2 linked regions of the Immundisolibacter sp. genome follow. The protein of the gene in region 2 interacts with the protein of the main gene of each other region in a pairwise test. Links are inferred from orthologs where the notes say so. Each region holds a gene or a part of one and is shown on either strand. Other genes may lie near its edges.

The links. The genes of interacting proteins can lie anywhere in the genome.
Region 1: the proteins of H5U26_RS09710 (region 2) and rfaD interact in binary tests that used the Escherichia coli proteins (3 or more experiments, as listed by UniProt). The link is inferred for Immundisolibacter sp. from one-to-one orthologs.

What each region holds. Positions count from the first base shown.
Region 1 is NZ_JACIZD010000005.1:14,295-17,861, reverse strand. What follows is about bases 368-3,165. They hold rfaD (ADP-glyceromanno-heptose 6-epimerase), read left to right. Parts: upstream 368-1,167; coding sequence 1,168-2,163; downstream 2,164-3,165. Other genes in these bases: H5U26_RS08565 (MBL fold metallo-hydrolase), read left to right, coding at 2,186-3,165; rfaE1 (D-glycero-beta-D-manno-heptose-7-phosphate kinase), read left to right, coding at 368-1,165. Outside these bases: pyrF (orotidine-5'-phosphate decarboxylase), read left to right, coding at 1-196; more of rfaE1, read left to right, coding at 200-367; more of H5U26_RS08565, read left to right, coding at 3,166-3,541; H5U26_RS08560 (DUF2946 family protein), read left to right, coding at 3,538-3,567. UniProt on the Escherichia coli protein: Catalyzes the interconversion between ADP-D-glycero-beta-D-manno-heptose and ADP-L-glycero-beta-D-manno-heptose via an epimerization at carbon 6 of the heptose.
Region 2 is NZ_JACIZD010000007.1:29,955-32,991, reverse strand. The notes cover bases 272-3,037. They hold H5U26_RS09710 (enoyl-CoA hydratase-related protein), read right to left. Parts: upstream 2,165-3,037; coding sequence 1,379-2,164; downstream 272-1,378. Other genes in these bases: H5U26_RS09705 (3-hydroxyacyl-CoA dehydrogenase NAD-binding domain-containing protein), read right to left, coding at 2,200-3,037; H5U26_RS09715 (alpha/beta hydrolase), read right to left, coding at 507-1,382. In the rest of the region: H5U26_RS09720 (RnfH family protein), read left to right, coding at 1-159. UniProt on the Escherichia coli protein: Converts o-succinylbenzoyl-CoA (OSB-CoA) to 1,4-dihydroxy-2-naphthoyl-CoA (DHNA-CoA).

The sequences.
Region 1 (3,567 bases), on a different replicon or contig from region 2:
TGGGCCTGATTTCAGGCTCGTCACGCCCGGCATCCGCGGCCCCGCCGACGCCCCCGACGACCAGCGGCGCACCCTGGCGCCGGCCGCAGCGCTGGCGGCCGGCGCGGACTATCTGGTCATCGGACGGCCGATAACCGGCGCAGCGGATCCGTTGGCAGCCTTGCAGGCCATCACCGCCAGCCTCGACGGAGCCTGAACGGTGCTCAGCGCCCTGTTGCCGGCTCATCTGGCGCGTCTGGCCGGCGTGCGCGTGCTGGTGGTCGGCGACGCCATGCTGGACCGCTACTGGTTCGGGGCGGTGGAGCGCATCTCGCCGGAAGCGCCTGTTCCCGTGGTGGCCGTGGGTGGCAGCGAGGAGCGCCTGGGCGGCGCCGCCAACGTGGCGCGCAACGTGGTGGCGCTGGGTGGTCAGGCGCGTCTGCTGGCGATTACCGGTCAGGACGAGGCGGCAGAGCGCATCGACAGCCTGCTGGCGGACAGCACCATCGACGCCCGCCTGCTGCGCGATCCGGCGCTGCCGACCACGCTGAAGCTGCGCGTGCTGTCGCGCAGCCAGCAGCTGATCCGGCTCGACTTCGAGGCCCGTCCGGGCGCCGCGGCGCTAGCGGGCCTGCAAGCGGTGTTTGCGGATACCCTGGAGTGGGCGCAGGTGGTGGTGGCCTCCGACTACGGCAAGGGCGCGCTGGCCGAGGTGGCGCGGCTGATCGCCCTGGCGCAGGCGCGCGGCCGGCCGGTGATCGTCGACCCCAAGGGCCACGACTACGCGCCTTACGCCGGCGCCAGCCTGCTGACGCCCAATCGCGGCGAGTTCGCCACCGTGGCCGGGCCCTGGCACAGCGAGGATGAGCTGCATGAGAAGGCCGCCGACTGGCTGGCCCGGCTGGGCATCGAACGGCTGCTGGTCACGCGCAGCGAGCAGGGCATGACCCTGTTCCGCAAGGGCGCCCCGGCCCTGCACGACCCGGCCCGGGCGCGCGAGGTGTTCGACGTGTCTGGCGCCGGCGACACGGTGGTGGCGGCGCTGGCACTGGCGCTGGCCGCCGATCTGGGTGATGCGGCGGCAGTGCATCTGGCGAATCTGGCCGCCGGCATCGTGGTCGGCAAGCTGGGCACCGCCACCGCCACGGCGCAGGAAGTGGCCGCCGAACTGGCCGAGGAGGACTGAGCGTGTACGTGGTAACCGGCGGTGCCGGCTTTGTCGGCAGCAATCTGGTGCGGGCGCTCAACGCCCGCGGCGTGACCGACATTCTGGTGGTGGACAACCTGGAGACCAACTCGGCCAAGTTCCGCAATCTGGTCGGTTGCGCGATCGCCGACTATCTGGACAAGCGGGAATTCCTGCGCCTGCTCGAGTCCGGGCGCGGGCTGCCAAAACTGACGGCCGTGCTGCATCAGGGGGCCTGCTCGGACACCCTGGAGCTGAACGGCCGCTACATGATGGACAACAACTACGCCTACTCGAAGGCCGTGTTCGAACACTGCCAGACCGCCCGTGTGCCCTTGCTGTACGCGTCCTCGGCCGCCGTCTATGGCGCCAGCCAAGTCTTTGTCGAGCAGCCCGAATACGAGCGCCCGCTGAACGTCTACGGTTACTCCAAGCTGCTGTTCGACGACTACGTGCGCCGGCAGCTGCCGCGCCTGCAGGCGCCGGCGATCGGCTTTCGCTACTTCAACGTCTACGGGCCGGGCGAAGCGCACAAAGGCCGCATGGCCTCGGTGGCGCGGCAGTTCTTTGTGCAGTACTCGGAGCGTGCCTGCGTGCAGCTGTTCCGCGGCAGCGGTGGGTATGCCGATGGCGAGCAGCAGCGCGATTTCGTGGCCGTGCAGGACGTGGCGCGGGTGGTGCTGCATTTTCTGGACCATCCGCAGTCCAGCGGCGTGTTCAATCTGGGCAGCGGCGCGGCGGCCAGCTTCAACCGCGTGGCGCAGGCGGTGATCAACACCTGCCGCGCCGCGGCCGGCGAGCCGGCGCTCGATCTGCCGGCGCTGGTCGACTCGGGCGCCGTGCGCTACATCGACTTCCCACCGGGTCTTGCCGAGCGCTACCAGAACTACACCCAGGCCGACCTGACCGGCCTGCGCCGGGCCGGCTACGACGGCGCGTTCATGCCGGTGGAGCAGGGCGTCGCGGCCTACGTGCACGAGCTGCTGACCGGCGCCTGAAACTGCCACCAGGAATGAAACCTTGAATCTGACCTTTCTTGGCGCCGCCGGCACCGTCACCGGCTCGAAATACCTGCTGGAAGTCGCCGGCCGACGGCTGCTGGTCGACTGCGGCCTGTTCCAGGGCTACAAGCATCTGCGCCTGCAAAACTGGGCGCCGCTGCCGTTCGAGCCGGGCACGCTGGACGCGGTGCTGCTCAGCCACGCCCACATCGACCACAGCGGCTACCTGCCGCTGCTGATCAAAAACGGCTACGGCGGACGGGTCTGGTGCACGCCGGGCACCGCGGCGCTGTGTCACCTGCTGCTGCCCGACAGCGGCCACCTGCAGGAGCAGGACGCCGAGTACGCCAACCGCAAGGGTTTCTCCAAGCACCACCCGGCGCTGCCGCTGTACGACAAGCAGGACGCCATCGATGCCTTGCCGGCGCTGGAAGGCGTGGACTTTGGCCAGTGGTTCGAGCCGTGCGCGGGCGTGCGGGTGCGGTTTCGGCAGGCCGGGCACATCCTTGGCGCCGCCAGTGTGGAAATCGAAACCGAGGGCCAGCGGCTGCTGTTCAGCGGCGACCTGGGGCGCGCCGGCGATCCGGTCATGTGCGATCCGCAGCCGGCGCCGCCGGTCGATTACCTGGTGGTCGAATCCACTTACGGCGATCGCCTGCACCCGGACACCGACCCGGCGCAGGCGCTGGCCGATGTCATCAATCGCACCGCCGCGCGCGGCGGCATGGTGCTGATTCCGGCCTTTGCCGTCGGCCGCACGCAGGAGCTGCTGTTCTACATCCACCAACTGAAACAACAGCAGGCGATTGCTGACCTGCCGGTGTTCCTGGACAGCCCGATGGCCATCGACGCCAGCGAGCTGCTGCAGCGCTTCGCCAGCGAACATCGGCTGAGCGCCAGTCAGGCCCGCGCCGTGTGCGCGACGGCGACCTACGTGCGTGAGCGTGAAGAGTCGATGGCGCTGAACAGTCGCACGCATCCGATGATCATCATCTCCGCCAGCGGCATGGCCACCGGCGGGCGCGTGCTGCATCACCTGAAGGCCCGCGCCGGCAATCCGCACAACACCCTCCTGTTCGCCGGCTACCAGGCCGGCGGCACGCGCGGCGCGGCGCTGCTGGCCGGCGCGCGCGAAATCAAGATCCACGGCCGCTACGTGCCGGTGGCGGCCGAGGTGGCGAGCATCCAGAACCTGTCCGCCCATGCCGACTGGCAGGGCATCCTCGCCTGGCTGGGTCAGATACCAGCGCCGCAGCGGATATTCGTCACCCACGGCGAGCCGGCGGCGGCCGATGCGCTGCGCCTGCACCTGCAGGAGCGCTTCGGCTGGCAGGCGCAGGTGCCGATCCAGGGCGAGCGGGTGCGTTTGTGGTGAATGAACCGGCGTGGTCGCCGGGCCAG
Region 2 (3,037 bases):
GAAGGCCGGACGCTGGGCCTGTTCGGACGGGCCGTCAGCGCGGACACGCCGCTCGCCGACGGCGACCGGCTGGAGCTGTACCTGCCGCTGCAGGTGGACCCGAAAACGGCGCGACGGCAACGCGCGGCGGCCAACGCAAAAAAGCCTGACCGCAGGTGAAACTTTCCGGTGCCAGCCCCGGTCTTAACCAACGAGACCTCTGCGAGGTATCACCCGCTTCCCCTCCCTGAGCGGGTTTATCCCTTCTAACCCCGGCCACTCGTGACCGGGGTTTTTTTTGCCTGCGATCGGCGTGCGCATGTCCGACATCGAGCCTACCCACGCGCCGTGGCGGCCGTCGAAAACAATTCTGGTCGACCGTGAAACTTTCCGGTATCAGCCCCGGTCTTAACAAGCGAGACCTCTGCGAGGTATCGCCCGCTTCCCCTCCCTGAGCGGGTTTATCCCATCAAACCCGGCCACCCCTGGCCGGGTTTTTTTTGCCTGCGATTGGGCGTCGGCCCGTCTCAGAGCGCGTGCCAGTCGGCCAGCAGGATGCGCAGCGCCGCCACGAAGGCCAGCGGCTGGTCCACGAACAGGTGGTGGTAGGCCTCCGGGATGGCCGACACCGGGCCGCGACGGTCCACCAGCTGGTGCACGTACTGGCGCACTTCGGGCGGAAACAGGGCACTTTTCTCGCCGTACAGGATGCCGATGCGACAGCGCAGCTGGCGCAGCTCCTCCGCCTGTTCGCCGACCTTGATGTGGGCCAGGCCGCGGTCGTCGAACTTCCAGGTCCAGAAGCCATCGGGCGTTTCGATGATCGAATGCCGACCGATGTAGTCCAGGATGTAGGCGTTGTCGCAGGGCTGCTCCGGAATCAACCGAAAGCGCGCCAGGGCGCTGTCGAAGTCCGGGTAGTCGCGGCGCGGCTGGCGCAGCGGGTTGCGGGCGGTGCCGGGGAACTGGAAGCCCGGCGGGCGGATCGGCGAGTCGGCCATCACCAGGCCGCCTACGCGCTCTGGCTGGCTGGCGGCGGCGCGCAGGCACACCGCCCCGCCCAGGCTGTGACCGACCAGGGTCACGTCCGGGCCGAAGCCGGCGGCCTCGCACACGCCGATCGCCTCGGCGGCGAAATCGTCCAGCGAGTACTGCTCGCGCCGGCCGCTCTCGCCCATGCCGGACAGGTCCATGGCCGCCACGCGGTGATCGGCAGCCAGCCACGGCGCGATGAAGTCCCACCAGTGGCTGTGCGCACCGCCGCCATGCACCAGCAGCAGCGGCGGGCCGGACTCACCCCAGCGGCGATAGTGGATGCTGCAGCCGGCGACCGGCACCCAGTGGGCGTCGGCCGGGGTACCGACCGCCTCGCAGAACCAGTCGGGAGCGTCCGGTTGGGTCATTTTTTGTGGAACTTGCGAAACTCGGCCGGGCGCTTTTCGTTGAAGGCGCGCACGCCTTCCTTCGACTCGTCGGTCTCGTAGTACAGCGCCAGCGCCTGCAGGCCCATGGCGGCCTGCCCGCGAATGTGCTCGCTGTCGGCGTTGAAGGAGCGCTTGGCGATGGCCAGCGCGGTCGGGCTCTTGGCCATGATCTCGGCGCACCAGGCGGCGACTTCGGCGTCCAGTTCCTGGTGCGGCACCACCTTGTTGACCAGGCCCATGCGCTCGGCCTCGTCGGCCTTGTAGCGGCGGCACAGGTACCAGATTTCGCGCGCCTTCTTCTCGCCGACGGCGCGCGCCAGATAGGCGGTGCCGTAGCCCGGATCGACCGAGCCCATCTTGGGGCCGACCTGGCCGAACTGAGCCCTGTCCGAGGCGATGGTCAGGTCGCACAGCAGCGCCAGCACGTTGCCGCCGCCGATGGCGTAGCCCTGCACGCGGGCGATCACCGGCTTGGGCACGTCGCGGATGACGGTGTGCAGCTCCTCCACCGGCAGGCCGATGGTGCCGCGGCCGCCATAGCTGCCGGCGTGGGATTTCTGGTCGCCGCCGGTGCAGAACGCCTTGTCGCCGGCACCGGTCAGCACGATGACGCCGATGTCCGGGTTCCAACCGGCGCGCTGGAAGGCGTGGATGAGTTCTTCCACGGTCTGGGCGCGAAAGGCGTTGTAGACCTCCGGCCGGTTGATGGTGATGGTGGCGACGCCGTCCTGTTCGACGTAAAGAAGGTCCTGGTAGTCCACGAGCGGGTTCCTTGCAGTTGCGGTGAGTGAATGAATCAGCGGCCGGCGGCGCGCAGTTGCGTACCGGTGCCGACCAGGCGCTTGAGGATGTCCGGCGGCGCGTAACGCGACCCGACGCTGGCAGCAAGCGCCTCGCACTCGGCCACGAAGCGGTCCACGCCAATGGTGTCGACGTACGACAGCACGCCGCCGGCCCAGGCCGGATAGCCCCAGCCCAGCAGGGACGCCACGTCGGCATCGGTCGTGTTCTCGATCACGCCTTCGGCCAGACAGCGCGCGGCCTCCACGGACTGGATGTGCAGCAGGCGGCGCTTGACGCTGTCGACGTCCGGCTGCCGGGCGGCGCGCGGGAAGTGTTCGGCCAGACCCGGCCACAGCCGCCGCTGACCGTCCGCGTAGTCGTAAAAGCCCTTGCCGGCCTTCTTGCCAACCCGGCCGAGTTTTTCCACGAACAGCTCGATCACCGGCGCCGACGGCGGCGCGGTGTAGGCGGCGCCAAGGTCGGCGCGCGTCTGCAGGATGATCTTGTGCACCAGGTCCAGCGCCACCTCGTCGGCCACCGCCAGCGGGCCGAGCGGCATGCCGGTCTGGCGGCCGGCGTTTTCGATCAGCGCCGGGTTCACGCCCTCGGCCAGCAGGGCCATGCCTTCCTCGAAGTAGGTCGCAAACACCCGGCTGGTGAAAAAGCCGCGGCTGTCGTTGACCACCACCGGCGTCTTGCCGATGCGCGCCACGAAATCGAGCGCCTGCGCCAGGCAGGTTTCGGAGGTCTGGCGGCCACGGATGACCTCCACCAGCGCCATGCGGTGCACCGGCGAGAAGAAATGCAGGCCGATGAAGTTGTCCGGCCGTGGCCAGTGCTCGGCCAGACCC